Regions from separate parts of the uncultured Luteimonas sp. genome, predicted to be linked through region 2. Evidence: predicted binding sites of a transcription regulator. Region 2 holds the regulator's gene; each other region holds the start of a gene.

Region 1 (10,155 bases), on a different contig from region 2:
GCGGTGCTGCCGGCCACGGGCCGGAACACCACGCGGCGGTAGCGCTCGACGCCGCAAAACGGCAGGACACAGCGGCCCCAGATCGACTCGAGCGGGTCACCGAACGCATCGCGTTCCCGCGCCTCGGGCGTATCGGAGGTATTGAACAGCAGGGCCGTGCGCGCCCGTAGCAGGCCTTGCGGCTCACCTTCCCCGCGCTCCAGCCGATACGCCACGCCCGGCACCAGCACCCGGTCGAGCCACCCGGACAGGATGGCGGGCGGCTTGCCCCACCAGTTGGGATGGACCACCAGCAGGCCGTCGGCCGCGGCGACGTGCGCGCGGTATCGACTGACCAGCGGATCGGTCGAGCGCGCGAGCGTCTGCTCGACGCTGTCGCCGATCGAGTAGGCCTCCTCGGCGGTCAGCCTCGGGTCGAAACCGTCGGCATGGAGGTCCAGGTGGGTGACGTCGTGGCCTGCGGCGCGGAGCGCCGATCGCGCCCGGCCGGAGATCGCATGGCAGAAGCTGTCCGATCTTGGATGCGCGAGCAATGAGAGTACGTGCATGGGATGTCCTGCCAGCCCGGTTGTGGCGGGACCAGCGACTCAAAGGGCGAAACGAACTGATACAAGCGGGAAGGGCGCCAGCGGCGTTGTCCGCCTGGTCGAGGCATTGTGACGCCCCGTCGGCTCAACGCACGATCTCGAACACCGCCGACACGCGCTCGGTCACGTCGATCTTCGGCTGCAGGTAGCGGGCGGCGTCCACGCGCGAACCGGTGACCGTGATGCTGTCGAGCGAGGTGTTGCCGTAGCCGGCCGACTGCATCGAACCCAGGCTGTTGATGCTGTACACCGGCCCCAGCCTCCCGCCGAATGCCGACGCCAGCCCGCCTGCCTGCTCCCTCGCGTCGGCGACGGCACGCGCGCGCGCGTCCTCGCGCAGGCTGGCCTCGCGGGTGGACGCGAAGCGGATCTCGGCGATGCTGGTGAAGCCGGCCGCGAGCGCCGCGTCGGTCCAGGGGCCGAGGCGGTCCAGGTCGCCCAGCCGCACTTTTACCTCGCGCGTGGCGATGTGCGTGGTGGGCAGCCGCCGGTCGCGTTCGTCGTAATCCACGTCTTCGTGCAGCGCGAGGTCGGAGGCGGACATCTCGTCCGGCTTCACCTTGAAGCGCGGCGCGGCTTCCAGCAGGGCATTCACCGCGCGGTCGACCACGCGCTTGGCCTCGGCAGCGTCCGCCGACCGGTGCGTCGCGACCATCGTCACGACCGCCGAGTCCGGCGCCACGCTCACCTTCCCTTCCCCGTGCACCAGTACGTGCGGGGCATCCGGCAGCGGGGTGCCTGCGAAGGCGGCGGCCGACGACAGCGACAGCAGTGCGATGGACATCCATTTGCGCATGGGGCACCTCTCGGATTGGACGGGGACGGATCCGGCGCGCTCGGGCAACCACCAGGCCGGCGCTACCGGCACACAGTAGCGCCACCCGGCGACGCGCGGGAGATGGCGATGCGGCGCGCCGCAAGCGGATGTCGCCCGGCGGCGGGCGGGCGCCGCTCGTGCGCAAACGGATTCCGGTCGTGAGCAAGCGGATGTCGCTGGCGCGCAACCCGTTTCCCCTTGCGATCGGGCGGGCGGGTATCGCGCGCAAACGATTCCGGACCGGACGCAAGCCGATTCCGCTTGCGCGCGACGGTCCCCTGCTTCGCGCGCGAGCCGGATTCGCTTGCGCGCAACTGGAAATGGCTTGCGTGCGGACAGGTTTTGGCGGAGTCCGGGGTTCCGCGGCTTGCGACTGGCGCCATCATGGCTCGGCCACGCGCCTGCGGCCTGGACGAGGACGAGGCGGCCCGGAGCGCGGGGCCCGGGTCCACGTCCATCGCCGGATGGGCACCTGGCCAGCCGCCAGAGGGCAACGTCAGGCCCATGGAGGGTGCCCCAGGGGGCGGAGTCGACTTTCTTCCTGTCGATGGAAGTACGCGGCCTGCCTCCAGGAGCAATGAAGCAAGCGGGAGGCGGACGCGCGAGCGCTTCGAGGCGCCTCCGCGCGAGCGCGTGTCGAGGTGCAGCCTTCGCGACCCGTTTCCCCCTGCAGGCGTATGGTGGCGTCCCATCTTCCCATCCCTTTCAGGAACCGCCATGACCTCCTATCGCGCATGGGCCGCACCGAAGCCCGGTGCTCCGCTGGAACCGTTCGAGTACGACCCCGGCGAGCTGGGTGCCGAGGACGTCGAGATCACGGTCGAACACTGCGGCGTGTGCCATTCCGACCTGTCGATGCTGGACAACGACTGGGGCTTCAGCCGCTACCCGTTCGTGCCCGGGCACGAGGCGATCGGCCGGGTCACGGCGCTGGGCGCCAACGCCAAGGGCTTGGTGATGGGCCAGCGGGTCGGCCTGGGCTGGAACGCCCACAGCTGCCTGCACTGCGATGCCTGCCTGGCCGGCGACCAGCACCTGTGCCGCGAGGTGCAGCCGACCCTGGGCGGTCGCCACGGTGCCTTCGCCGAGAAGGTGCGGGCGCACTGGGTCTGGGTGGTGCCGCTGCCCGAAGGCCTGGATTCGGCCGAGTGCGGGCCGCTGCTGTGCGGCGGCATCACCGTGTTCGCGCCGCTGCGCGAGCTGGGGATCCCGCCCACCGCGCGGGTCGGCGTGGTCGGCATCGGCGGGCTGGGCCACATGGCGCTGAAGTTCTGCCGGGCCTGGGGCTGCGAGGTCACCGCGTTCACCACCAGCGCCTCGAAGGAGGAAGAGGCGCGCGCGTTCGGCGCGCACCACGTGGTGACCACGGGCGACGCGGCCGCGTTGAAGCAGCTCGCCGGCAGCTTCGACCTGATCATCGACACGGTGAACGCGTCGCTGGACTGGGATGGCCTGCTCGCCGCGCTGGCGCCCAAGGGAAGGCTGCACGTGGTCGGTGCGGTGCTGGAGCCGATTCCGGTGCCGGTGTTCTCGCTGCTGTCGGGACAGAAGTCGCTGTCGGCTTCGCCGACGGGTTCGCGCGGCGCGCTCGACACGATGCTGGCCTTCGCCGCCCGCCACGACGTGGCGCCGAAGACCGAGCACTTCCCGATGAGCCGGGTCAACGAGGCCCTGGACCACCTGCGCGCAGGCAAGGCGCGTTACCGGATCGTGCTCGACGCGGATTTCAGCTGAACCCCCGGGCGCTGGTCGCGCCCGCCCATTCGCGATGCCTGCACGCGTGCATCATCCCGCGCGGCGCAGGCTGCGCCCTCCCCTCCCCGGAGAAGCGCCATGGGCACGCCCCAGACTCCCGACAGCATGCAGAAGTCGCGCAAGGAACAGGCACCGCCGCCCAAGCGCGAGGACGCGCACCCGGGGCAGCTGTCCAATCCCCACGTGCCCGACAAGGCCGAGAAGCGGCAGGGCGGCGCCTGAGGGCTGTCGCAACGATTTCCCGATCGTGGCCTGGCGTAAGACAGGCCACCCGTGTTCCCCGACCAGCCGCGAGGACGACACGGCCCCGCGATTTCGCGCGTCGGGCCGTACCCCGGCTCACAAGGGCTTAACACCCGCAGCACCGCAGTCACGCGTCGTGGACAGGGGCATCCCCCACACTTCGGCCCGTCCCCACCTACGGAGTACCCCGATGAAGATTTCCCGTCTTCCGCTCGTGATTGCCCTGTCGTCCGCGCTCGCGCTTGCCGTGGGCTGCGCCGCCGACCGCGACGCCGACGGCACCGCCGACATGACCCCGGATACGACCCCGGCCGACCAGACCCCGATGACCCCGGCCACCGACACCGCGGTCGACCCGGTGGACGCCACCGCCGATGCCGACATGGTCGACGGCCCGGGCGACGGCCTGAATTCCGATCAGCCGGTCGACGACACCTGGATCACCACCAAGGTGAAGTCGTCGCTGCTGGCCGAGTCCGAGGTGTCCGGCCTCGATATCAACGTCGACACGCTCAATGGCGTGGTGACGCTGCGCGGCCAGGTCGAGAACCAGGCCCAGATCGATGCCGCAACGCGGATCGCGCGCGGGATCGAGGGCGTGAGCAACGTCGACGCCAGCGGTCTGACCGTCGGTGCCGCCAACGAGTAAGCGCAGCCCCCTCTTCTGAGGTGGCACGGAAAGGCGGGCTTCGGCCCGCCTTTCCTGCGTCTGGGGAGGGCAACGTGCGGCGACCTTCGATGCGCCGCGCCAGGAAAACCGGCGACGCCGGCGGATGTGCTGGCCGCGCTTCGACGCAGGGGCGCGGATTCAGGTTTCCGGCGCCGCGGCCGATCTTTCGTACGGCACGGCGGGCTTGCGCGGTTGGTACGATGCCCGCCGCCCCGCTGCAGCCGAGGTCGCCGGGGGGCGGCCTTCCACCCGTTCCGCGCGAGAGACCGCCATCAGGAAGCCGGCGGTCCGTGCACCTGCCTGCCCGATGTCGTACGCCTGATGATCGCCACCCTTCTCGTCGGCATGCTGTGCGTGTACCTGTTGAGCTTCACGGTGATGTTCCTGCTCATCAGCCGGCGCCTGGGCCGCGAGAAGATGGGGACGGACGCGTTCGCGGTGGGCAACCTCGCGCTGGGCACGGCGTACGTGCTGCAGCTGCTGGAAGGGCCGACGGGCCTGAGCTGGATGAGCGTGGTCAACCACTCGCTCACCCTGTGCGCGCTGCTGGCCTACAGCGTGGGTGGCGCTCGCTTTTTCGGCCTGCAGGCGCCGCTGCGCGGTCCGCTGCTCATGGTCGGGGTGGGCTACGCGATCGCGCAGGTGGTCGTGGATGCGGCTTGGGGTCCGGTGGCGCGCTACGCGCTGCTCTCGGCGACATGCGCGCTGTGCTTCGCCGGCATGATCGCGGTCCTGCTGGCGGGCCTGCGCACCTTCGCCCGCGACCTGCGTGGCGAGGTGGTGCTGTTCGTCGTGCTGATCGGCGGCATCGGCGTACTGAACGTCGTCAAGCTGGCCAAGCTGCTGGCGGGAGGCCTGGCGGCGCTGGGCATGGACAGCCGGTTCCATATGGTCTTCTACGTCTACATGTGCTCGCTGGCGACGATCATTCCGCCGTCCATCGTCTGGCTGGTGCTGCGTCGCCTGACCGACGCGCTCCGCGGCATGGCCGCGCGCGATCCGTTGACGCAGCTGCTCAACCGGCGCGGGCTGACCGAGGCGCTGGACGCGCGCTTGCGCGGTTCCGGCGTCGGCGCGCGCCTGCTGCTGGTCGACGTCGACCATTTCAAGCGCATCAACGACCGCTATGGCCATCAGGCAGGCGACGCCGTGCTGTGCGCCGTTGCCGATGTCCTGCGTGGTGCCGTCCGCAAGGACGACCTGGTCTGCAGGATGGGCGGCGAGGAGTTCGCCGTGGTCTGCCTGGGGGCCGACGATGCGACGGCGCGGTACGTGGCCGAACGCGTGCGTGACGCCGTCGAGTCGACCGTCCTGCTGCATGGACCGGACGACGAGGAACTGCGCTGCACGGTCACCGTGGGCATCTCGGGACGCTTTGCCGACGATGCCTCGCTTGCGCGGGCGATGCTGGTCGCCGATGCGGCGCTCTATCGCGGCAAGAGCGCCGGGCGCAACCGGGTGGAATCGGCGGCACAGGCGTCGGGGTGGACCGAAGCCGCGCCTGGACTGGCCAGCCCCTGAGCGTCCGTCAGCGAGCGCGCCGCAGTCGCAGGTCGACGCACTGGTAGTAGAGGTCGTTGGCGTCCTGGGCGGAGGGATCGTAGGGCGCCTTGTCCAGTTCGGTCATGGCCTGGATGATCTGCAGGGTGCAGTTCTCGCATTCCACATCGGGCAGCTTGAGGGCGATCGAATAGCGCTGGCCGTTCGGGCTGTCGGCGTGCCGGCCGAAGTCGTCGATCAGCACGCGCTTGTTGTTGTGGAAGTCGCCCGCCCCGCAGTTGGGTTCGCCGACACCGCAGGCGCGACCCGCCGGCCTGATGCTCGCCGGATTCCTGAATCCGTCGTCCCCATCCGGGTCGAACGCGATGCGGTAATAGCCCGGATGCCCGACGTACTCGATCCAGGACAGCCTGATCGTCTCGCCCGGCGCATAGGTGTGGACGTGGTCGCCGCGCGCGCTGTCGGGACGACCGCATGGCGCGCTCTTGATCTCGCCCGGCCCATGGCGCGACTTGTGGGTGTCGCTCATGTCCACGCTGAAGTGGGCGTGGGCGCCGCCCGCGCACAGGCCAAGCACGACCAGCAGGCACGCGGAAACTCGAAGGCGCATGGCAGGCGTCCAGTGGGCACGAAGTTCGGACATTACACAATTCCAGGGCGCATGACTTTCGCGCCGGCGGCGCGCTGGCCCGGCGTGGCAGCGACACCCCGACGCGGATCGTTGGCCTGCCCGTCGATGGCTGCAGCCAGAAAGGTATCAGGCAAAACGGATCGACCGTCCCCGGCCCGCCCGCACACGGATCGGCGATCGGCTCGAAGGGGTCCGTCAGCCATGCCTGAGACGCGCGGCATTCGCTGCGCCGTACCGGACCCGGCTGTCCAGGCCGGTTACACGCATGATGGCGTCCGGCCGACCTGTGTTGCGCCGGCCCCAGCCCCACCCTGGCCATCATCGGAGACCCCCACCGTGAAACAGTCGCTCGGCCTCGTGTCCCTCGTCGTCCGCGACTACGATGAAGCGATCGACTTCTTCGTGGGCAAGCTTGGCTTCAGGCTCGTGGAAGACACGCCCGTACCGGAGCAGTCCAAGCGATGGGTGGTCGTCTCCCCGCCCGGCGCCACCGAGTCGCGGCTCCTGCTTGCGCGCGCCACAACCCCGGACCAGGAGACCCGCATCGGCGGCCAGACCGGCGGCCGCGTATTCCTCTTCCTCCATACCGACGACTTCTGGCGCGATTACGCAGCCTATCGGGCCAGCGGCGTCGAGTTCGTCCGCGAACCCAGGCGCGAGTCCTACGGGACAGTCGCCGTGTTCCTCGATCTGTACGGCAACATGTGGGATCTGCTGCAGCCCATCGAATCGCCGCCAGCCTAGAAGGATGGAGCGTTCGATGATCCATCCATGGCGCGTATCCGACACGGGGTTTCCCCGGCAGGGCCCACCGTCGGCGCAGTTTCGCCACCTCCTGCATTACGCGATCCTCGCGCCGTCCGGCCACAACACCCAGCCATGGCGGTTCCGCCTGGCCGGGAACAGTGTGGAACTGCTTGCGGATCGCGCGCGGCGGCTGCCCATTGTCGATCCCGAAGACCGGGAACTTACGATCAGCTGTGGCGCCGCGCTCGGCCAGCTACGCCTGGCCATCCGCCACTTCGGTTTCGCCGATGTCCTGGACCTGTTTCCCGACGTGGATCAACCCCAGCTGCTGGCGCGTGTGGGGATGGGCGAGGCGCGATCACCGGATGCCGACGACGAACGGCTTTTCCATGCCATTCCCCTGCGCCGGTCGAATCGCTCCGATTTCGCGGCCCGCCCGGTACCACCACAGCTGGTGAAGGCGTTGCGTGCCTCTGCTGCAGGCGAGCATGTGGCGTTCCACGAGGTTGCGGGGACAGCAGACCGCGGCGCGGTGGCGCAGCTGGTGGCCGAAGGCGATCGTCGCCAGTTCGCGGACGCAGCCTTTCGCCGCGAACTGGCGCAGTGGATTCGTCCCGGTTTCAGCGGCAGGCGGGACGGAATCCCGGGCGCCGCATTGGGGATGGGAGCCCTCGCCTCATGCGCAGCGCCGTGGATCATCCGGTCCCTGGATGTCGGCAAACCCCAGGCCATGGCACACCGCAGGCTGGCGCTGGAATCTCCGCTCCTTGCGGTCCTCGGTACGCGCACGGACACGCCGGCTGCGTGGCTGGCCACGGGGCAGGCGCTGTCCCGGCTGCTCCTGCGTGCGCACGCCGAGGGCGTGGCAGCTTCTTATCTGAATGCACCGATCGAGGTGCCGGCGCTCCGCTCCCGGCTCCGCGACACGCTGGGGCTGGAAGGCTACCCGCAGTTGCTCCTGCGACTGGGCTATGGCCCCGAGGTCGGTCCGACACCACGACGCCACGTCAGCGAGGTTTTGCTGAAGCAATAGAGCGATGGCAAATGCGGCAGAACCGGGGAGAAGGTGGCCGCGGCACGTTCGGCCCCGGGAATCCGGACTCGTGGCTTCGGCCGCGCCCGGCCGGCCCCACAAACAGAAAACCCCGGACGTCGCCGCCCGGGGTTCTGGTACCGCTGACGCGTTGCCGCGTCTGGCCGGTATTACTCGGCCTGGACTTCTTCAGCCTGCAGGCCCTTCTGGCCCTGCGCGACCTTGAAGGAGACCTGCTGGCCTTCCTGGAGCGACTTGAAGCCGCTGCCCTGGATCGAGCGGAAATGGACGAACAGGTCGTCGCCGCTCTGCGGGGTGATGAAGCCGAAGCCCTTGGCATCGTTGAACCACTTGACGGTTCCGGTCTGGCGCTCTGACATGGTGTTACTCCTTGGATCAGTTGGGAAAGCACGGCTCGCAACAGGCGAAGCCGGGACTGTATCGAGCAAGGGGTAACGCGAAGCGATGGAGCGGATCGTAGGAAAGGATCGTTGCCGACCTTGAAGCCAGACCTACCGCATCGGAGTCACGATGTACCGTGATCCCGCCTTGAACAGTGCGCACACCATACACGAGTTCCCGGTCCGCGAACATTTCGGACCGTCGCCAGGCTGAACGGGGCAGCGTGGGTTCATGGTCCGGATTGGGCGCGAGGGGCCGGCGAACGTGCCCGCTGGCGCGTTCGAGGGCCGACGCCGGGAGCCGACGGGCCGCTGGAAAGCCGGCGGACGCCCGACCGCATCTCGACCCCCGGCAGCCGGGCCGCGATACTCCCGTCCTGCCGGCCGGCGGCGTGACCGCCCTGCCCCGGCATCCATGGATCCCGCCGCGTACGGCCCGGCGGGCAAGACCCGAGGAGCCTTCGATGAGCCTGGACACGAGCTACGATCCGCAGAACATCTTCGCCAAGATCATCCGGGGCGACGCGCCCTGCTACAGGATCCACGAGGACGACGACGTGCTCGCCTTCCTCGACCTGTACCCGCAGTCGGTCGGGCATACGCTGGTGATCCCCAAGCGTTCGGCCGCGGTCAACCTGCTCGACGTCGATACCGGGGCGCTGTGCCAGGTGATGACGGTGGCGCAGCGGCTGACGCGGGCGATCGTCCAGGAGCTGCGTCCGGACGGCGTGCAGGTGGCGCAGTTCAACGGCAGCGCGGCGGGACAGACCGTGTTCCACATCCACATGCACATCGTGCCGCGCTATGCCGGCCAGGGCATGGGCATCCATGCCGCACAGGAGGCCGACCACGACGATCTGCGGAAGCTGCAGGCCCGGCTGGTGCAGCGTCTCGCCGCGTCGCCCTGATTGCGCGGCCGCCAGGACCGGTGCAGGCATTCGGCGCGGCCCGGAGCGATGTCCTCGACGATTACACGCAGTGAGGCGGAGCTGGCCCGCGTGCGCCGCTGCGGCGTCCGCCGCCCTGCATCGGATCGCGGATGAGCCCACGCCGCACCCGGACAGCCAGCGCCGCGACGATCGTGCTGGCGACGGTCGTGCTGGTGCCGCTGTTCCTCGGCCTCGTGCTGGTCGTCGTTTCCCTGGCGGGGCGCTGGCAGTTGCGCGAGCGCCAGGCGTTCTGGAACGCGACGCTGGCGGACCTGCCCGCGGGATCATCCCGTGGCAGCGTGGAGCGCAGGTTCGGGAGCCACGGAATCGAACTGCGCTGCTCTCCCGAGCGCGAGGGCATCACGCATTGCGCGGGCCGGGATGTCCACTCGTATGGCGTCCTGCCCGAGTGGCACCTCCGCTTCGAGGTCCGCTTCGTCGACAGTTCGCTGCGGTCGGTGGAGCAGACCGCGCTGGGCGTCGGGCTCTAGCAGCGAGGCAGCATGCCGGGGACGACTCGCCTGGCACTTGCCTGCGGCAGAGCCTTTAAGCTGGGCGCAATACTCCCGCCCCTCCCATCCGCCTTCTCCATGATCCGCACGCTCTACCTGGCCGGCCCCGACGTGTTCCGCCCCGACGCGCGCGAGCGCGGCCGCATGTTGAAGGCGCTGTGCGCGGAAGCGGGCTTCGAAGGCCTGTTCCCGCTCGACCAGGAGGTGCCCGCGCACCTCACGGCGCCGGCTGCGCAGGCGGCGTGGATCTACCGCGCCAACATCGCCCTGCTCGAGCGCGCCGACGCGGTGCTTGCCAACCTGGACTTCTTCCGCGGTCCCGAGCCCGAC
Region 2 (10,155 bases):
CGCGATCCTGACCATCGTCAACTTCGTGGTGGTCACCAAGGGCGCCGGACGCATCTCCGAGGTGTCGGCGCGCTTCATCCTCGACGCCCTGCCCGGCAAGCAGATGGCGATCGACGCCGATCTCAACGCCGGCCTGCTCACCCGCGAGGACGCCAAGGCCCGGCGCCAGGAAGTGCGCGAGGAGGCCGACTTCTACGGCTCGATGGACGGCGCCAGCAAGTTCGTGCGCGGCGACGCGATCGCCGGCATCCTGATCCTGGTGATCAACCTGGTCGGCGGCATCCTGATCGGGCTGCTGTCGCACGGCATGTCCTTCGCCGACGCCGCGCAGACCTACACCACCCTGGCGATCGGCGACGGCCTGGTGGCGCAGCTGCCGGCGCTGCTGATCGCGGTCGCCACCGCCATGCTCGTCACCCGCTCGACCGGCGAGCAGGAGATGGGCGAGACGATGTCGAAGCAGGTCTTCGGCCACCAGCGCGCACTGACCGTGTCCGCGGTGCTGATGGGCCTGATCGGCATCGTGCCGGGCATGCCCAACGTGCCGTTCCTGCTGCTCGCGGCCATCCTCGGCTGGGCGGCATGGAAGCTGCGCAAGGCGCCGGCCGCCGACGCCGACGCGGGCGAGGCCGGGCGCGGCGGCGAAGCCGCGGGGTCCGCGCCGATGGCGGAGCTGAGCTGGGACGAGATCCGCCCGGTCGAACCGCTCGCGCTGGAGGTGGGCTACCGCCTGATCGCCCTGGTCGACCAGTCCCAGGGTGGACAGCTGCTGGCGCGGCTCAAGGGCGTGCGCCGCAAGCTCACCCAGGACCTGGGCTTCCTGATCCCGGCCGTGCACGTGCGCGACAACCTCGAACTGGCGCCCGGGCAGTACCGGCTGCTGGTGCACGGCGTGCCCGTCGCCAGCGGCGAACTGGTCCCCGATCGCGAGCTGGCGCTGGACCCGGGCCGGGTGTTCGGCCCGCTCGACGGCATCCCCGGCAAGGATCCGGCCTTCGGCCTGGACGCGGTGTGGATCGCCCCGGGCCAGCGCGCGCATGCCGAATCGCTGGGCTATACCGTGGTCGACGCGGCCACGGTCGCGGCCACCCACCTCTCGCACGTGGTGCGCGAGCGCGCCTCGGAGCTGCTGGGCCACGACGAGGTGCAGAACCTGCTGTCGGCGTTGGGCCGCAGCGTGCCAAAGCTGGTCGAGGACCTGGTGCCGAAACTGCTGCCGCTGTCGGTGGTGGTCAAGGTACTGCAGTCGCTGCTGGCCGACCGGGTGCCGGTGCGGCAGATGCGGCAGATCGTCGAGACCCTGCTCGAGCACGGCGCGCAGACCCAGGACCCGGCCGCGCTGACCGCGGCGGTGCGGGTGTCGCTGGGCCGCTTCATCGTGCAGGAACTCAACGGCATGGCGCCGGAGCTGCCGGTCTACACGCTGGCGCCGGCGCTGGAGCGGGTGCTGCAGGATTCGGTGAGCGGCCAGGGCGCCGCGCTCGAACCGGGCCTGGCCGAACGCCTGCACCAGAACCTGGGCGACTGCGTCAGCCGCCAGGAAAGCCGCGGCGAGCCGGCGGTGCTGCTGGTGCCCGGCGGCGTGCGCGCCTCGGTCGCGCGACTGGTCCGCCACAGCGTGCCGTCGCTGGCCGTGCTGGCCTACGCCGAAGTGCCGGAAGACAAGCGGCTGCGGCTGGTGGGCTCGGTGGGCTGAGCCCGGCGCCGCGCGCCGCGGCGGCGTTTAGGCGGTGAGGGTGGGACGGGGTTCCTGGCCGTGCGGACGGGTGGTGCGCCGGCGTGCCCCCACCCCAACCCTCCCCCGCGCGCGGGGGAGGGTTGGGGTGGGGGCCGGTTATCCCCGCGCAACCCGCCTTCGCCCAAGCGACCGCATCCCGCCGCGCCACCCGCGCCCGGGCGGAGCCGGTTTCCCGTCGCCGCGGCAGCGCCAAGCTTCCGACATCGCCGCGCGGCGATTCAGGCCCGGCTCTTGCAGGGACAGGGGCGAGCACTCCCAACGCACTCCGAACCGGGCTCTCCGATATGCGAATCAAGCGCTTTACCGCTCCCGACATGCGCACCGCCCTGCGCATGGTCCGCGACGAGCAGGGTCCCGACGCGGTGATCCTGTCCACCCGTCCCGGTGCCGGCGGCGCCGGCATCGAGGTGGTGGCCGCCACCGACTACGACGAAGCCTTGGTAGCGCAGGCGCTGCGCGCCGCGGCCCCGGCCGCCGAGGCGGTGCCGGCACGGCAGCCCGCCGCGCCCGCGCCGGCCGCGACGCGCGACCCGTCGCCGGCATCCGCGGAAGGCGCTGCCCCGCGCGAGTCGCTGATGTCCCGTGCCCGCGCCGTGTTCCGGATCGGTGAAGGCCCGACCCTGGCCGAGCTGACCGCCGGGCAGGCGTCGGCGCAGGAGCCGGCCCGTCTTCCCGCCGCAGCGCAGCCGGTCGCGCCCGCTCCCGTCTCCGTGCCCGCACCGGTCAGTGTCCCGGTTGCGCCGGCTGCCCCGGTTGCGCCGGCTGCCCCGGTTGCCCGGACCCCGCAGCCTGCGGCCGCGGCTCCGGCACCCGTCGTAGCTCCCGCACCCGCCGCCGCGCCTGCGTCCGCGCAGGCACCGAGCCGCTTCGACGCGATGATGGCGGCGCTCGATGCCGCGCCGCGGCGCGCGGCGGTCGCCGGCGACGCCCGCCCGGCCGCCGAGGCCGAGGACTTCGTCCCGCTGCTGCCCGACAACATCCCGATGCCGCGCCGCCCCGGCGCCGACGACGAGGCGCCGGCCACTCCGCTGCCGGCCGCCCTGCCCGATTCGATCTTCGCCCAGGACCTGCCTGCCGCGATGCACGCCCCCGTCGTGCCGGTCGCCGCCGCGACCGCGGAGGCCGACACCGCAGCCGCAGCTGCGCCGCGCGCCCTGCAGATGGTCGCCACGCCCGACACCGATCCGGCCATCGCCGCCATGCGCGAGGAGATGGCACGCATGCGGCAGCTGATGGAAACGCAGATGGAGCAGCTCTCGCTCGAGCGCCTGCGCGGCTCGCCCGCGCGCGCCGCCGTGCTCGAGGCGCTGGCCGGCTACGGCTGCGAGGAATCGCTGGCGCGGGCCGTGGCCGAGCGCATCGACCCGCGCCTGCCCGTCGACGAAGTGCAGGCGCCGATGTTGGCCGAACTGGCGCGCATGCTCACCGTGCTGCGCAGCGAGCCGCTGGAAGAAGGCGGCGTGATCGCCCTGGTCGGCCCGACCGGCGCCGGCAAGACCACCACCGCGGCCAAGCTGGCCGCGCGCTTCGCCGCCCGCCACCGCGCCCGCGACGTGGCCCTGGTCACCACCGACTGCCAGCGTCCCGGCGCGCGCGAGCAGCTGCAGGCCCATGGCCGTCGCCTGGGCATCACCGTATGCGAGGCCGAAGGCCCGGAGCGGCTGCAGGACACGCTCGCCCAGCTGGTCGACTACCCGCTGGTGCTGGTCGACACCACCGGCCATGCCCCGCGCGACCGCGCGGTGTTCAGCCAGATCCTGTGGCTGCGCGCGGCCAAGCGCGTGCGCAGCCTGCTGGTGCTGCCGGCGAATGCCCATCCGCACGACCTCGGCGAAGTGATCCGCCGCTACCGCCCGGCCAAGCCCGAGGGCGTGGTGCTGACCAAGCTCGACGAGGCCGGCCAGCTGGGCTCGGCGCTGTCGGTCCTGGCCCGCCATGGCCTGGGACTTGCCTATACCGCACAGGGCCAGCAGGTGCCGTCGGATCTCGACGCCGCCGATGCCAGCCGCCTCGTCCAGTCACTGGAGAAATCCCGCCGTGCTGCCGATAACCCCCTCGCCACCGAGGACCGCCATGCAGTCGCCTGACCCCATCGTGCCCGTTTTTCCCGCAGACAAGGCCCCCGGCCCGGTGCGGGTGATCGCCGTCGCCAGCGGCAAGGGCGGCGTCGGCAAGACCTCGGTCTCGGTCAACCTCGCCACCGCCCTGGTCAACGCCGGCCAGCGCACCCTGCTGCTGGACACCGACCTGGGCCTGGCCAACGTCGACGTGATGCTCGGCCTGGCTCCGCGCCACACCCTGGCCGACGTGTTCGCCGACCGCTGCGAGCTGCGCGACACCATCATCGAAACCCCCAGCGGCCTGCTGGTGGTGCCGGCCGCCTCGGGCAAGCGCCACATGACCGAGCTCAGCCCCGCCCAGCACGTCGGCCTGGTGCACGCCTTCTCGCAGCTCGACCTCGACCTGGACGCGATGGTGGTCGACAACGCCGCCGGCATCGCCGATGGCGTGCTCACCTTCTGCCAGGCCGCGCAGGACGTGATCGTGGTGGTCTGCGACGAACCGGCCTCGGTCACCGACGCCTACGCCTTGATCAAGGTGCTCAGCCGCGACCGCGGCGTGAGCCGGGTGCAGGTGCTGGCCAACCAGGTGCAGGATCCGGCCGAGGGCCGCCAGCTGTTCGAGAAGCTGCAGCGGGTGAGCGCGCGCTTCCTCGACGTCACCCTCAACTACCTCGGCGCGATCCCGCGCGACGAATGGCTGCGGCGCGCGGTGCAGCGCCAGGAAGCGGTGGTCGACGCGTTCCCGTCGGCGCCCTCCTCGGTCGCCTTCCGCGACATCGCCCGGCGCTCGCGCCAGTGGCAGTCGCCGCCGGGCGCGCGCGGCCACGTCGAGTTCTTCCTCGAGCGCCTAGTGTCGGCACCGTCCGCCGCCGCAGCGCGGGGAGCGGCCGCATGAACGCCATCGCGACCGCGCGTTACCGCGCCAACCAGCAGGGTTCCACCGCCGAGGTCGTCGAGAAGCACGGCGAACTCGTGCGCCGCATCGCCCACCACCTCGCCGCGCGCCTGCCGGCCAGCGTCGAGATCGACGACCTGGTGCAGGCCGGCATGCTCGGCCTGATCGACGCGGCCCGGAATTTCCAGTCCGACCAGGGCGCGGCCTTCGAGACCTACGCCTCGATCCGCATCCGCGGCGCGATGATCGACGAGATCCGCCGCGGCGACTGGGTGCCGCGCTCGGTGCACCGGCGCTACCGCGACATCGTCGCCGCCACCCGCGAGGTCGAACAGCGCACCGGCCAGGCCGCGACCGCGCAGCAGGTGGCCGAAACGATGGGCGTGCCGCTGGACGAGTACCACGCCATGGTCGAGAACGCCGCGCGCGGGCAGCTGGTGAGCCTGGACGCGCACATGGACGAACACGACGGCGAGCCGCGCCTGGCCGGCGACAGCAACGCCAATCCCGCACGCGAGTTCGAGCAGGGCGCGTTCCGCGATGCGCTGGCCGCGGCCATCGACGGCCTGCCCGAACGCGAACGCCTGGTGCTGTCGCTGTACTACGAGCAGGAACTGAACCTGCGCGAGATCGGCGCGGTGCTGGGCGTGAGCGAGTCGCGTGCCTGCCAGATCCACGGCCAGGCCGCGGTACGCCTGCGCGCGCGGCTGGCCGACTGGCGCCGCGACGACGGCGAAGACGACGACTACCTGCCCTGAGCACAACCGGTGCGGCCCCCGCACGCAACCAAGAGGTCCGCATGGACAAGAACATCCGCATCCTGATCGTCGACGACTTTTCGACCATGCGTCGCATCGTCAAGAACCTGCTCAACGACCTGGGCTTCTTCAACACCACCGAAGCCGACGACGGCTCCACCGCGCTGGTCGAACTGCGCAAGGGCCCGTTCGACCTGGTGATCACCGACTGGAACATGCCCGGCATGCCCGGCATCGACCTGCTCAAGGCGATCCGCGCCGACGCCGCGCTGGCGAAGACGCCGGTGCTGATGGTCACCGCCGAGGCCAAGCGCGAGCAGATCATCGAAGCCGCGCAGGCCGGCGTGAACGGCTACGTGATCAAGCCCTTCACCGCGGCCACGCTCGGCGACAAGCTGGGCAAGGTGTTCGAACGCCTCGGGGCCGCGGCGTGACCGCGGCGCCCGCCGCCACCGCGCCGGGCGCCGGCGTGGCCGAGGAACGCGCCGCGCTGATCGAGTGCCTGCACGCCGCGCTGGCAGCGCTCGAGGACGAGGACGACGATGCCTGGCGCAGCAATGTCGACGAGCTGATCCATTGGCGCAGCCAGCCGCTGGTGCAGGGGCTGGTCAAGCTCGCGCGCGAACTGGAGCAGGCGCTCGGCACCGGCAGCGGCGGCGGTTCGCTGGCCGAGGCCTGCCTGCGCCTGGAGCACGTGGTCAAGGTCAGCGAGGACGCCAGCCACCACACCCTGGACCTGATCCAGGAGTGCGCGGGCCTGCTCGCCACCCTTCCCGGCGCGGAAGCCGAGGCGCACGCCGCGACGGTGGCCGGCATCCGCAGCCGGCTGTCGGAGATGACCGCGGCCCAGGGCTACCAGGACCTCACCGGCCAGATCATCCGCCGCGTGGTCGAGCTGGTGCGCACGGTCGACGAAGGCCTGGGCGACTACGCGCCCGCCGGCGACCGCCCGCTGCAGCTGTCCAGCCACGGCTACGGCCCGTCGATCCAGGGCCTGGACGCGCCCGCGGCCAGCCAGGACGACGCCAACAGCCTGCTGTCGTCGCTGGGGCTGTAGCGCGATGTCCTCGCCCGCCTCCGACATCTGCGCCGACTTCCTGGTCGAGGTCGGCGAGATCCTCGACCAGCTCGGCGAGCAGATGGTCGCGCTCGAGCGCGCGCCTGCCGACCGCGAATGCCTCAATGCCGTGTTCCGCGGCTTCCACACCATCAAGGGCGGTGCCGGCTTCCTCGACTTCACCACGATGGTGTCGGTCTGCCACGCGGTCGAGGACCGCCTCAACGCCGCGCGCGACGGCAGCGCGCCGCTCGACCCGCCCGCCTTCGATGGCGTGCAGCAGGGCATCGACCTGCTGATCGACATGCTCCACGCCATCTCCAGTGGCGTCGAACCCGAACCCGCGCCCGAGGCGCTGCTGGCCGCGCTGCGCGCGGGTGCGGCGCCCGTGGCCGCGCCTGCCCCGGCTGCGGCGCCCGTTTCCGCCGTGGCGACGCAGGCCGGCGCCGGCGATTCGCTCGACGACCTCGATTTCGAAGCGCTGCTCGACAGCCTGCACGGCAGCGGCGGCATCCCCGGCGAGCCTGCGGCGCCGGCACCGGCACCGGCGGCAGTGCCCGTGCCCGCGGCCGCACCGCCACCGCCCCCGCGCCCGGCGCCTGCACCACGCGCAGCCGCGGCCGCGGCACCCGAACCGGCCGACGTCACCGTGCGCGTGGACGTGCGCCGGCTCGATGCCATGGTCAACCTGGTCGGCGAACTGGTGCTGGCGCGCAACCGCCTCAAGACCCTGCGCCCGCGCCTGCGCGACGACGACCTCGACCGCGCCGTGGCCGCGCTCGACGTCGCGACCTCGCGTCTGCAGGGTGCGGTGATGACCGCGCGCATGCAGCCGGTGGGACGCGTGTTCGCGCGCTTTCCCAAGCTCGCCCGCGATGTCGCCCGACAGCTCGACAAGCAGGTGAACCTCGAAGTCACCGGCGCCGAGACCGAACTCGACCGCAACCTGGTCGAGGCCCTGGCCGATCCGCTGGTGCACCTGGTGCGCAACGCGATCGACCACGGCATCGAGATGCCCGAGGCGCGCCGCCGCGCTGGCAAGCCCGAGCTCGGCACCGTGCGCATCAGCGCGCAGCAGGAAGGCGACCACGTCGCCATCGAGGTGCGCGACGACGGCGCCGGCATCGATCCCGACCGGATCCGCCGCAAGGCGGTGGAGAAGGAGCTGATCGACGACGATGCGGCCGCGCGGCTGTCGGCCGACGAGTGCCTGCAGCTGCTGTTCCTGCCCGGCTTCTCCACCCGCGACGCGGTCAGCGACCTGTCCGGCCGCGGCGTGGGCATGGACGTGGTGCAGTCGCGCATCCGCGAACTCTCCGGCACGGTGCAGATCCATTCCGAGATCGGCGCCGGCTCGCGCTTCGCGATCCGGGTGCCGCTGACCCTGGCGATCCTGCCCACCCTGCTGGTGGAGGTGGAGGGCGACGTGTACGCGCTGCCGCTGGTGCGGGTGGTCGAAGTGCTCTCGCACGACCCGGGCCGGGCGCTGTGGATCGACGGCCAGCGCGTGCTCGACCTGCGCCAGCAGCCGCTGCCGCTGCTGGGCCTGCGCGAATGGCTGGGCATGGCGCCGGCGCCGCTGCCCGACTCGACCTGCGTGGTGCTGCAGTCGGGCGAGGCGCGCTACTGCCTGGCCGTGGACCGCGTGCGCGGCCGCGAGGAGGTCGTGATCAAGGCGCTGCCGCCGACCCTGCGCGGGCTGCCCGGCTACGCCGGCGCGAGCCTGATCGGCGACGGCCGCATGGCCCTGATCCTGGACGTGGACGCGCTGCTGGGCAGCAGCATGCGCACGCCCGGCCTGCGTTCAAGTAACCCCGGCAAGGACCGTTAAACAGGCAATGGACAGACTCAGCGTCATCGGCACCGTGCTCGCGCTCGTCGCGCTGATCGGCGGCAGCGTGCTCAAGGGCGCGGGGCTGTCGGGATTGTGGTCGCCGGCCGCCTTCGTGATCGTGATCCTCGGCACCCTGGCCGCGATCCTGCTGCAGACGTCGCTGCCGACCTTCATGCGCGCGATGAAGATGGTCGCCTGGGTGTTCAAGCCGCCGGCGCACGACCAGGCCGCGGTGATCGCGCAGATCGTCGAATGGTCCACCACCGCGCGCAAGCAGGGGCTGCTGGGGCTGGAGGCGCAGGTGGCGCAGCAGTCCGACCCGTTCCTGGGCAAGGGCCTGCAGATGGTGGTCGACGGCGTCGAGCCCGAGTCGATCCGGCAGATGCTGGAGATCGAACTGCACGGGCAGAGCGCGCGCGACCTGGCCGCGGCCAAGGTGTTCGAGGGCATGGGCATCTACGCGCCCACACTGGGCATCGTCGGCGCCGTGCTCGGCCTGATGGCGGTGATGAAGAACCTCGCCGATCCGAGCAAGCTCGGCCACGGCATCGCCGCGGCGTTCACCGCCACCATCTACGGCATCGGCTCGGCCAACCTGGCGCTGCTGCCGATCGGCAACAAGCTCAAGAACCTGGTCAACGCGCAGACGGTGGAGCGCGAGATGATCATCGAGGGCCTGATCGCGATCGCGCAGGGCGAGAACCCGCGCAACATCGAAGCCCGCCTCAGCGGCTACGTGCACTGACGCCATGGCACGCCGGCACCATCACGAGGAGCACCAGAACCATGAGGCCTGGGCCGTGCCCTACGGCGACCTCATGACCCTGCTGCTCGCCTTCTTCGTGGTGATGTACGCGATCTCCTCGATCAACGAGGGCAAGTACCGCGCGGTCTCCGACGCGCTCTCCTCGGCCTTCGGCGGGCCGCCGCGCTCGATCACCCCGATCCAGCTCGGCCAGACCCAGCTGCGCGGCTCCTCGTTCGACCGCCCCTCGCTGCTCACCCCCGGCGCCAAGACCGGCCCGACCGCGACCAGCCCGGTGAGCAACGTGCGCGTGCGGCAGATGCTCGACGCGCCCATGGGTGGACAGAGCGCGCTGGCGGCGCGGCAGGCGGCCGAGGCCGCGGCGATGGACGCCAGCCTGCGCGGCCAGTCGCAGCTCAGCACCCTGGGCCGGCGCATCCAGGAGGCGCTGTCGGAACTGGTCCGCCAGCAGCTGGTCGCGGTACGCCGCGGCCGCACCTTCCTCGAGGTCGAGATCCAGAGCGACATCCTGTTCGCCAGCGGCGTGGCCGTGCCCAGCGACGTGGCCACCTCCACCGTGCGCAAGCTCGGCCAGGTGCTGCGCGCCGAGCCCAACGCCGTGCGCGTGGAGGGCTATACCGACGATGTGCCGATCCAGACGGCGGTGTTCCCGTCCAACTGGGAGCTGTCCACGGCGCGCGCGGCCAGCGTGGTGCACCTGCTCGCCGAAGAGGGCGTGAACCCCGGCCGCCTGGCCGTGGTGGGCTACGGCGAGCACCAGCCGGTGGCCGACAACGCCACCGTCGAGGGCCGCAACGCCAACCGCCGCGTGCTGCTGGTGATCCTGGCCGCGCCCGACGGCCCCGACGCGGTCCCCGAAAACGGGCCGACGATCGCCCTGCAGCCCGCGCCCGCGGCGCCGTCGCCGGAACCGGCGACAGCGCCGTCCACAGCGTCCGCGCCCGCCCTGCTGGGTTCCGCCGCCACCCACCTCACGCCATCCAACACCTACCCGGGAGCCGACTGACATGCAGGTCTGGGCCATCGCCAACCAGAAAGGTGGAG
Region 3 (10,155 bases), on a different contig from region 2:
CGCCTGCTCCAGGCGCACGGCCATTTCCGGCGTCGCCACCAGCGGCCGGGCCTCGATCAGCGAGGTCATGACGGTCAGGTCGTCGGCGGCGGCCTGCGTGCACTGGTCCAGCGTGCGCACCGCATGGCCGACTGGCAGCCCGGCATCCCACAGCAGCGCGAACAGTCGCGACAGGGCCGCCGTATCGGCTTCGCTCGCCTCGTCGCCGACCAGCACCAGCAGGTCGATGTCCGAGCGCGGGAACAGCTCGCCGCGGCCGTAGCCGCCGATCGCGAACAGGGTCAGGGCGGCGTCGGCCGGCACCGTGCGCGACCAGGCCTGGCGGACCAGCGCGTCCACCGCGATCACCCGCGCCATCAACAGCCGCTCGATATCGCCGTCGGCGTCGAAGCGGACCGCAAAGGCGGCATCCTGCGCGCGCAGCTGCTCGGCCGCGAGCGCGGCCCAGGCCGCGTCGTCCTCGCCCTGCGTGGCCTCCACCTCAGTCACCGGCGAAGACGCCGCGCGGTCCTGCGGGCAGGACGCGCGTGGGACCGGCATGTGGCGTCGCCCCGCATCGGCCTAGAGATCGTTGTCGTCGCCGGGCAGGCGGGTGAGGATCTCCACGCCGTCGGCGGTCACCAGCACGGTGTGTTCCCACTGCGCGGAAAGCTTGCGGTCCTTGGTGACCACCGTCCAGCCGTCGGGCAGCAGGCGGGTGAAGCGCGTGCCCTCGTTGATCATCGGCTCGATGGTGAAGGTCATCCCGGGTTGCAGCACCACGCCCTCGCCCGGCCGGCCGTAGTGCAGGACCTGCGGGTCCTCGTGGTAGACCTTGCCGATGCCGTGGCCGCAGTACTCGCGCACCACGCTGAAGCGCTGGCCTTCGGCGTATTCCTGGATCGCGTGGCCGATGTCGCCCAGGGTCGCGCCCGGACGGACCGCCCGGATCCCGCGGAACAGCGCCTCGCGGGTGGTCTCGACCAGACGCCTGGCCATCACCGAGGGCGTGCCCACGTAATACATGCGGCTGGTATCGCCGTGCCAGCCGTCCTTGATCACAGTGACGTCGATATTGATGATGTCCCCGTCCTTGAGCACCTTGGCTTCGTTCGGGATGCCGTGGCAGATGACGTTGTTGGCGGAGATGCAGGTGGTCTTGGGGTACCCCTTGTAGCCGAGGTTGGCCGGGGTCGCCTTCTGGACGTTGACGATGTGGTCGTGGCAGATGCGGTCGAGCTCGTCGGTGCTGACGCCGGGCTTCACGTGCGCCGCGACGACCTGCAGCACCTCGGCCGCCAGGCGGCCGGCCACGCGCATCTTCTCGATCTCGTCGGGGGTCTTGAGGGAGATGGTCATGCGTCCATTATCGCCGAGCGCGGCGCGCTCTGCCCGGGGGGCCGGGTCCGGCGCCGGCGCGGCCGGGCGGCGGCCTCGCTTCAGCGACCGCGGCCCGGCAGGCGATGGACCGCCAGCTGCGAGGGCCGACGTCCTGCCACGCGTCGGGCCAGCGCCCCGTGGCAACCCACGCTCCCGTCGAGGGACCGCGGGTTTGCCTGGAGCCTCCCGTCCGGTTATGATTCCGCGGCTGTGCCTGGCCGTCCCGCCAGCCAGCCGCCCACGCCGGGCGCGGCGTCGTCCCTGACGCAGGCGAATACACACCCGCTGCAGACACCCGTGCCGGGGTGTCCCGGTCCGGAAGGACGGGATCTGGCCACGGAGGCAGCGGGGAGGCCCAACCCCGGAACCACGCGCCCTGCCCCGTGCAGGACCGCACCGCCCTTCACAGACCCCGGGCGGCGGTTCCCCTGTCAGGAGTTCCCTGCAATGCCCCAGATCACCATGCGCCAGATGCTGGAAGCCGGCGTCCACTTCGGCCACCAGACGCGTTACTGGAACCCGAAGATGGCCCCGTACATCTTCGGCGCCCGCGGCAAGATCCACATCATCAACCTCGAGAAGACGGTTCCGCTGTTCAACGACGCGATGAACTTCATCTCGGGCATCGCCCAGAAGCGCGGCATCATCCTGTTCGTCGGCACCAAGCGCAGCGCGCGCGAGGCGGTGAAGGAAGAGGCCGAGCGTTGCGGCATGCCGTACATGACCCAGCGCTGGCTGGGCGGCACGCTGACCAACTTCCGCACCGTCAAGCAGTCGGTGTCGCGCCTGAAGGAACTGGAAGCGGCCGAAACCGACGGCACCTTCGACAAGCTGGTCAAGCACGAAGTGCTGGGCCTGCGCCGCGAGCGCGAGAAGCTGCTGGCCTCGCTGGGCGGCCTGAAGGACCTCAACCGCCTGCCCGACGCGCTGTTCGTGATCGACATCGGCCATGAGGACATCGCGGTCAAGGAAGCCAAGAAGCTCGGCATCCCGGTCATCGCCGTGGTCGACACCAACTACGATCCGGCCCTGGTCGACTACGCCATCCCGGGCAACGACGACGCGATCCGCGCCGTGCAGCTGTACGCCCGCGCCGCCGCCGACGCCGTGCTCGAGGGCAAGGCCGCCGCGCCGAACGCCTCCAGCGTGCGCGAGGAAGAGTTCGCCGAGGGCGAAGGCAAGCCGGGCCGCCGCGCGCCGGCCAAGAAGGACGCACCGGCCGGCGAAGCCGCCGCCGCCGAGTAACCGCGTCGCAACGCAGCCGCGGCACCCTGCCGCGGTCGCGTTCATCGGCCTGCGGCCCCATCCCGGGCCGCACCGAATCCCACGGCGGGCCGCGCCCGCCTGCCCGTCTTTCTTCGAATCGAGGTCCCCATGGAAATCACCGCATCCCTGGTCAAGGAACTGCGCGAGCGCACCGGCGCCGGCATGATGGAGTGCAAGAAGGCGCTCAGCGAACACAACGGCGACGTCGACGCCGCCGCCGAGGCCCTACGCAAGTCCGGCCTGGCCAAGGCCGACAAGAAGGCCAGCCGCGTCGCCGCCGAGGGCCGCATCGCGGCCGCGCAGGAAGCCGGCAAGGCCGTGCTGGTCGAGATCAACTCCGAGACCGACTTCGTCGCCAAGGACGAGAACTTCCTGGGCTTCTCCGAAGCCGTGGCCGCCGCCGCGATCGGCGCTGCCGACATCGAGGCGCTGAAGGCCGCGAAGCTGCCCTCCGGCGAGACCGTCGAGGAAGCGCGCGCCGCGGTCATCGCCAAGGTCGGCGAGAACGTGCAGGTGCGTCGCCTGGCGCGCATCGACAGCGACAACACCGTGGCCGCGTACGTGCACGGCGGCAAGATCGGCGTGCTGGTCGAGCTCAAGGGCGGCGACGCCGAACTGGCCCGCGGCCTGGCCATGCACGTCGCGGCGATGAACCCGCCGCACAACAAGCAGAGCGACGTGCCGGCCGAGTTCGTGGCCAAGGAAAAGGAAATCGAGATGGCGAAGATGTCCGAGAAGGACCGCTCCAAGCCGGCCGAGATCCTGGAGAAGATCATCGGCGGCAAGATCGCCAAGATCGTCAACGAGGTCAGCCTGTACGGCCAGCCCTACGTGCTCGATACCGACAAGTCGGTCGAGGCCGTGCTCAAGGCCGCCGGCGCCGAAGTCATCGGCTTCCAACGCCTGGCCGTGGGCGAAGGCATCGAGAAGGTGGTGGAAGACTACGCCGCCGAAGTGATGAAGCAGGCCGGCCTGGCGTAAGCCGCCGCGCCCAGCCGAAATGCCGGAAGAAGCCGCGGGGAACCGCGGCTTCTTCCGTTTCGGGCCTCCCCACCGGGTGACGTGGCTAAGGAATCGGCCTGCGCGGCCGATACCGGCTCCGGATTCCCCTGGCAGGTTGCGATGCACCCCGAACTCCAAGCCGTGCTGAGCCACTGCCGCAGCCTGCCTTCGCCGCCGGCGATCGCACTGCGCATCATCGAACTGGCCCAGCAGCCGGACGCGGACCTGGATGCGACCGTCGAGGTGATCTCCAGGGACAGCGCGCTCAGCGCGCGCATGCTGCGCATCGCCAACTCCCCGCTCTACGCCAACCGCCGCCAGGTCGCGACCCTGTCCCAGGCGCTGACCCTGCTCGGCCTCAACGCCACGCTGAGCCTGGCGCTGGGACTGTCGCTGAGCCGCACCCTGCGCAACACGCAGCCACGCGACGCGCTGTCGATCCTGTGGCAGCGCAGCGTGCTGTCGGCGATGGCGGCGCGCCTGCTGGGCGAGGAGCTCGGACTGGCGCGGCTGGAGGAACTGATGCTCGCCGGCCTGCTGCAGGACCTCGGCGCCCAGGCCCTGCTCCAGGCCCGGCCCGACGCCTACCGCGAGCTGCTGCGCGTGGCCGAGGACCCCGACGACCGGCTGCGGCGCGAGCGCGAGGCGCTGGGCGCCGACCACGCCGAGATCGGCGCCTGGATCGCCGGGCACTGGAACCTGCCCGGCTACCTGCAGCAGGCGATCGGCGCCAGCGAGTCGCCAGCCGGCAGCGGCCACTGCTTCCACGACTGCGTCGCCGCCTCCGGCCTGGTCGCCGACCTCTGGCTGGCCGAAGGGGAGGAGCGGATCCGCGACGCCCGCCAGCGCGCGCTGGCCGCCACCCGCGACCGGCTCGGCCTGGACCAGGCCCGTTTCGACGCCCTGGTCACCCGCATGTCCGACGCGTTGCCCGAGATCGCGGCCCTGTTCGACGTGCACATCGTGCAGCAGGAACAGCTGGACGCGATCGTCGAACACGCCCGCGAACTGCTGCTGCTGCGCAACCTGCGCGAGATCCAGGGCGCCTTCCAGGCGCGCAGCCAGGCCGACGCCGCGGAAGAGCGCGCGCGCCAGTTCGAGGAGCTGGCGCTGCGCGACCCGCTGACCGGCATGTACAACCGGATCCAGCTGGAGGACGTGCTGGCGCGCGAATTCGAGGCCTCGCTGCGGCGCGACGAACCGCTGACCCTGGCGTTCATCGACCTGGACGATTTCAAGCAGGTCAACGACCGCCACGGCCACCTGGTCGGCGACCAGGTGCTGAGCGAGTTCGCCCGGACCCTGTCTCGCCTGCTGCGCGGCGCCGACCTGATCGCCCGCTACGGCGGCGAGGAATTCCTCGTGGTGCTGAGCAATTCGACCAGCGATGCCGCGCAGGTGGTGATCCGGCGCATCCTCGACGAGGTCGCGCGCACGCCGATGGCGATCGTCGACGGCAAGCCGCTGTACGTGACCTTCTCGGCGGGCCTGGCCACCCAGGGCGAACACGAGCGGTTCGAGAACGCGCGCCAGCTGCTGGACGCCGCCGACCAGGCCCTGTACGGCGCCAAACGCGAGGGCCGAAACCGGGTGGCAGCCCCGCGCCCGCCCGACGACGCGGATTCCTGAGCCAGCGTACCGGCGTGGCGCGCCGCGCCAGCGTGCCGGCCCGGTGCCTGCCGGTACCGGGCCGGATCGGCGCGCAGCGCCCTCGCGGCCCTGCGCGATCCGCTAGAATTCACGCGTTTGCCACTCCCGAGACCCCCATGTCCCAACTTGCCTATCGCCGCGTCCTGCTCAAACTCTCCGGCGAGGCGCTGATGGGCGACGAGGACTACGGCATCGACCCGAAGGTCATCGGGCGCCTGGCGCGCGAGGTCATCGAGGCGCAGCAGGCCGGGGCAGAAGTCGGGGTGGTCATCGGCGGCGGCAACATCTTCCGCGGCGCGGGCCTGGCCGCCGGCGGCATGGACCGGGTGACCGGCGACCAGATGGGCATGCTGGCCACGGTCATCAACGCGCTGGCGATGCAGGACGCGCTGGAGAAGCTCGGCGGCAAGGTCCGGGTGATGAGCGCGATCAAGATCAACGACGTCTGCGAGGACTACATCCGCAGGCGCGCGATCCGCCACCTGGAGAAGGGCCGGATCGCGATCTTCGCCGCGGGCACCGGCAATCCCTTCTTCACCACCGATTCGGGCGCCGCGCTGCGCGCGATCGAAATCGGGGCCGACCTGCTGCTCAAGGCCACCAAGGTCGACGGGGTGTACGACAAGGACCCCAAGAAGCATGCCGACGCGGTGCGCTACGACAGCCTGACCTATGACGAGGTGATCTCGCGCGACCTGCAGGTGATGGACACCGCCGCCTTCGCCCTGTGCCGCGACAGCGACCTGCCCCTGCGCATCTTCGACATGTCCCAGCCCGGCATGCTGCTGCGCATCCTCAAGGGCGAGCCGATCGGCACTTTGGTGCGCGGCCGCCGCTGAACCGCGTTGCCGCTGGCGTCCCGCCGCGCCACCCCGCCCCCTGCGCCGCGGGCCATTCGACGCAAACGCACCCCGGCCAGCGTCCGCAAGCCCGGCCACCCACGCCAGTGGGCCGCCACGGCGGTCCGCACGGGGCCGTGCGGGCGCCACACCGCCTATAATCCGCGGTCTAGCCTCAAGCAGACCAACCGGAGCCGGTGATGCTCAACGAAATCAAGAAGGACGCCCAGACCCGCATGGCCAAGAGCATCGACGCTCTGCGCCACACCCTGGTGAAGGTGCGCACCGGACGGGCCTCGACCGGGCTGGTCGACAGCATCCGGGTCAGCGCCTATGGCAGCGACGTGCCGCTGTCGCAGGTCGCCGCGGTGTCGGTGTCCGACTCGCGCTCGCTGGTGATCCAGCCGTGGGACAAGGCGATGGTAGGCGTGGTCGAGAAGGCCATCCTGGCCTCCGACCTCGGCCTGACCCCCAACACGGCCGGCACCACCATCCGCCTGAACCTGCCCGCGCTTACCGAGGAGCGGCGCCGCGACCTCACCAAGGTGGTCCACGCCGAGGGCGAGGACGCCAAGGTCGCGATCCGCAACATCCGCCGCGACGCCAACCAGCAGGTCAAGGAGCTTCTGAAGGACAAGTCGGTCACCGAGGACGACGTGCGCCGCAGCGAGGACGAGATCCAGAAGATCACCGACAAGGCGATCAAGGACGTCGACGACGTGGTCAAGGCCAAGGAACAGGAACTGATGGCGGTCTGAGGCCGGCCGGGAACGGCGAATGGAGCATCGCCCGCCCGCCAGCCACGCCATGCCGCAGGCAGCGATACACACGGACCGCCCTTGAACGCCTCCCGATTCACGACGCCCGCCCCCGCGGTGCCGCGGCACCTTGCCGTCATCATGGACGGCAACGGGCGCTGGGCCGCGCGCCGCCGCCGGCCGCGCGCGATCGGCCATCGCGCCGGTGCGCGTGCGGTCAACACCTGCATCGATTTCTGCCTGGAACAGGGAATCGGCGCGCTGACCCTGTTCGCGTTCTCCAGCGAGAACTGGGGCCGGCCGCAGGACGAGGTGGGCGCGCTGATGAAGCTGTTCGTCGCCGCGCTCGACCGTGAAGTCGAGGAACTGCACCGGCGCGGCGTGCGGGTGCGCTTCATCGGCGAACGCGGCCGTTTTTCCGACAGCATCCGCGATCGCATGCAGGCCGCCGAGACGCTGACCGCCGGCAATACCCGGCTGTCGCTCAACATCGCGGCCAGCTACGGCGGCCGCCAGGACATCGCCGCCGCCGCGCGCTCGCTGGCCGAGGACGTCGCCGCCGGCCGGCTGCATCCCGGGCAGATCGACGAAGCGGCGCTGGACGCCCGCGTCGCGCTGGCCGACCTGCCGCCGCCGGACCTGTTCATCCGCACCGGTGGCGACTACAGGATCAGCAACTTCCTGCTGTGGCAGCTGGCCTACACCGAATTGTGGTTCACCGAGACGCTGTGGCCCGAACTCGATGCCGCCGTCCTGCATGAGGCGCTGCGCGCCTATGCCGGGCGCGAGCGCCGCTTCGGGCTGACCGGCGACCAGGTGGCCGACCGGGCCCGGCCCGACCTCCAGGGGAGTCCCACGCCTTGACCCGCACCCGCGTGCTCGCCGCGCTGACCATGGCGCCGCTCGCCATCGGCGGCGTGCTCCTGCTGCCCACGCCCTGGCTGGTCGCGCTGTCGGCGATCGTGTTCCTGATGGCGCTGTGGGAATGGTTCCGCCTGTCGGAAATCGACGACACCCTGCAGCGCACCGTGCTGCTGGTGGCCAACCTGCTGCTGATGGCCGCGCTGGTCTGGGCCTCGCCCAACGACAGCGGTGGCTCGCTGGTGCTGTTCAAGCTGGTGGCGATGCTCGGCGTGGTCTGGTGGTTGCTGGCGATGCTGTGGCTGCGCCACTACGACTTCGCCTCCGACCACGACAGCCATGCACGCGTGTTCAAGCTGGCCGCGGGCACGGCCGCGGTGGTGCCGGCCTGGTGCGCACTGGCGGTGCTGCATGCCGGCGATCCCACGCCCACGGCGTGGCCGCTGGTCAGCCAGGGCCACGTGTGGCTGCTGACCGCGCTGATGATCGTCTGGGCGACCGATACCGGCGCCTACTTCGCCGGGCGCAGGTTCGGACGGCGCAAGCTGTCGCCGCGGATCAGCCCCAACAAGACCGTCGAGGGCCTGCTGGGTGGCGCGGCCGGCGGCGTGGCCGTGGCGCTGGCGATGGCGCCGCTGGCGGGGGCCAGCCTGGGGCAGCTGCCGCTGGTGGCGGTGGCCGCGCTGGCCACGGTGCTGGTTTCGGTGGTCGGCGACCTGTTCGAAAGCCTGCTCAAGCGCCACGTCGGCGCCAAGGATTCGGGCACCCTCATTCCCGGGCATGGCGGCATCCTCGACCGCGTCGACAGCGTGCTGGCGGCCCTGCCCGTATTCGCCGTGGCGAAGATCTGGCTGGACTTCTGATGCAGCGCGTCGCCGTGCTGGGCGCTACCGGGTCGATCGGCGGGTCGGCGCTCGACGTCATCGCCCGCCATCCCGAACGGATGCGCGCCAGCGTGCTGGCCGCCGGGAGCAACGTCGAGGCGCTGGTCGCGCTGTGCGCCACGCACCGCCCGGAGCACGCGGTGGTCGGCGAGCCGTCGCGACTGCCGGCACTGCGCGAAGGCCTGCGCGCGGCGGGCGTCGCCACGTCCGCGCACGCCGGCGCGCAGGCGCTGTCGGAGCTGGTCGCCGGCGCCGACTGCGAGACCGTGGTCGCCGCGATCGTCGGCGCCGCCGGGCTCGGTTCCACCCTCGCCGCCGCCCGCGCCGGCAAGCGCCTGCTGCTGGCCAACAAGGAATCGCTGGTGCTGGCGGGCGAACTGCTGACCGGGGCCGCCGCTGCCGCCGGCGCGGTCGTCGTGCCGATCGACAGCGAACACAACGCCATCTTCCAGTGCCTGCACGGCCACGCCGCAGGCGCCGAGGTGCGGCGCATCACCCTGACCGCGTCGGGTGGACCGTTCCGCGGCTGGGACCGCGCCCGACTGGCGGCGGTGACGCCGGCCCAGGCCGTGGCCCACCCCAAATGGTCGATGGGTCCGAAGATCTCGGTCGATTCGGCCACGCTGATGAACAAGGGCCTGGAGCTGATCGAGGCGCACCACCTGTTCGGGCTGCCCGACGGCCAGCTCGACGTGCTGGTGCATCCGCAGAGCCTGGTCCACTCGCTGGTCGAGTTCGTCGACGGATCCACCCTGGCCCAGCTGGGCCTGCCGGACATGCGCACCTCGCTGGCGGTGGGCCTGGGCTGGCCTCAGCGCATCGCGTCGGGGGTCGGCCCGCTCGACCTGGCCCGCCACGGCCGGCTGGAGTTCGAACCGCCGGACATGGCGACCTTCCCCTGCCTGCGCCTGGCCCGCGAGGCGCTGCGCGCCGGCGGCACCGCGCCGGCGGTGCTCAACGCGGCCAACGAGGTGGCGGTTTCAGCCTTTCTTCAGGGCCGGATCGGTTTCCTGTCCATCGCCGCGCTGGTCGAGGAGGCTCTCGCGGCCATTGCGGTGGAACCGGCACAATCGCTGGCGGCGCTGGGCGATGCCGACGCCCGCGCGCGCCACCACGCCAGCCACGCCATCGCCACAGGTGCCATCGGATGAACCGCCGCCATGACTGACTTCCTCGGCGCCGCCTGGTGGCTGCTGGTCAGCCTCGGCATCCTGGTGACCATCCACGAATTCGGCCATTTCTGGGTCGCGCGCCGCTGCGGCGTGCGGGTACTGCGCTTCTCCATCGGCTTCGGCGGGGCGCTGTGGCAGCGGACCGCCCGCGACGGCACCGAGTACCGGATCGCCGCGATCCCGCTCGGCGGCTACGTGAAGATGCTCGACGAGCGCGAGGCCGACGTGCCGGAAGCCGAGGCCGGCCGCGCCTTCAACCGCCAGCCGGTGTGGAAGCGGATCGCGATCGTCGCCGCCGGCCCCGCCGCGAACCTGCTGCTGTGCTTCGCCCTGCTGTGGGCGATGTTCGTGATCGGCCGCCCCG

Evidence for each region. Region 2 encodes FliA, which starts transcription of late flagellar genes. Its sites were predicted from a motif close to TAAAGTTTNNCNNNCNNNGGCCGATAA; they were not measured.
Region 1: the regulator FliA is predicted to act here: its motif matches at 4,211-4,237, upstream of Q0863_RS17860 (GGDEF domain-containing protein).
Region 3: the regulator FliA is predicted to act here: its motif matches at 3,693-3,719, upstream of Q0863_RS18060 (GGDEF domain-containing protein).

The regions. Positions count from the first base shown of each region.
Region 1 is NZ_CANLNF010000014.1:12,377-22,531, forward strand. It holds gene Q0863_RS17835 (NAD(P)H-dependent oxidoreductase) at 1-548, opposite strand, end outside; gene Q0863_RS17840 (SIMPL domain-containing protein) at 673-1,371, opposite strand; gene Q0863_RS17845 (NAD(P)-dependent alcohol dehydrogenase) at 2,122-3,138, shown strand; gene Q0863_RS17850 (hypothetical protein) at 3,238-3,381, shown strand; gene Q0863_RS17855 (BON domain-containing protein) at 3,593-4,051, shown strand; gene Q0863_RS17860 (GGDEF domain-containing protein) at 4,394-5,593, shown strand; gene Q0863_RS17865 (SCE4755 family polysaccharide monooxygenase-like protein) at 5,601-6,215, opposite strand; gene Q0863_RS17870 (VOC family protein) at 6,540-6,947, shown strand; gene Q0863_RS17875 (nitroreductase family protein) at 6,964-7,983, shown strand; gene Q0863_RS17880 (cold-shock protein) at 8,154-8,363, opposite strand; gene Q0863_RS17885 (HIT family protein) at 8,849-9,292, shown strand; gene Q0863_RS17890 (hypothetical protein) at 9,424-9,804, shown strand; gene Q0863_RS17895 (nucleoside 2-deoxyribosyltransferase) at 9,904-10,155, shown strand, end outside.
Region 2 is NZ_CANLNF010000002.1:503,117-513,271, forward strand. It holds gene flhA (flagellar biosynthesis protein FlhA) at 1-1,696, shown strand, start outside; gene Q0863_RS07320 (flagellar biosynthesis protein FlhF) at 2,023-3,825, shown strand; gene Q0863_RS07325 (MinD/ParA family protein) at 3,812-4,696, shown strand; gene Q0863_RS07330 (RNA polymerase sigma factor FliA) at 4,693-5,454, shown strand; gene cheY (chemotaxis response regulator CheY) at 5,496-5,888, shown strand; gene Q0863_RS07340 (protein phosphatase CheZ) at 5,924-6,511, shown strand; gene Q0863_RS07345 (chemotaxis protein CheA) at 6,516-8,342, shown strand; gene Q0863_RS07350 (flagellar motor protein) at 8,350-9,090, shown strand; gene motD (flagellar motor protein MotD) at 9,095-10,117, shown strand; gene Q0863_RS07360 (ParA family protein) at 10,119-10,155, shown strand, end outside.
Region 3 is NZ_CANLNF010000015.1:7,861-18,015, reverse strand. It holds gene glnD ([protein-PII] uridylyltransferase) at 1-489, opposite strand, end outside; gene map (type I methionyl aminopeptidase) at 562-1,338, opposite strand; gene rpsB (30S ribosomal protein S2) at 1,807-2,604, shown strand; gene tsf (translation elongation factor Ts) at 2,734-3,606, shown strand; gene Q0863_RS18060 (GGDEF domain-containing protein) at 3,748-5,256, shown strand; gene pyrH (UMP kinase) at 5,394-6,116, shown strand; gene frr (ribosome recycling factor) at 6,317-6,874, shown strand; gene uppS (polyprenyl diphosphate synthase) at 6,956-7,738, shown strand; gene Q0863_RS18040 (phosphatidate cytidylyltransferase) at 7,735-8,598, shown strand; gene dxr (1-deoxy-D-xylulose-5-phosphate reductoisomerase) at 8,565-9,770, shown strand; gene rseP (RIP metalloprotease RseP) at 9,780-10,155, shown strand, end outside.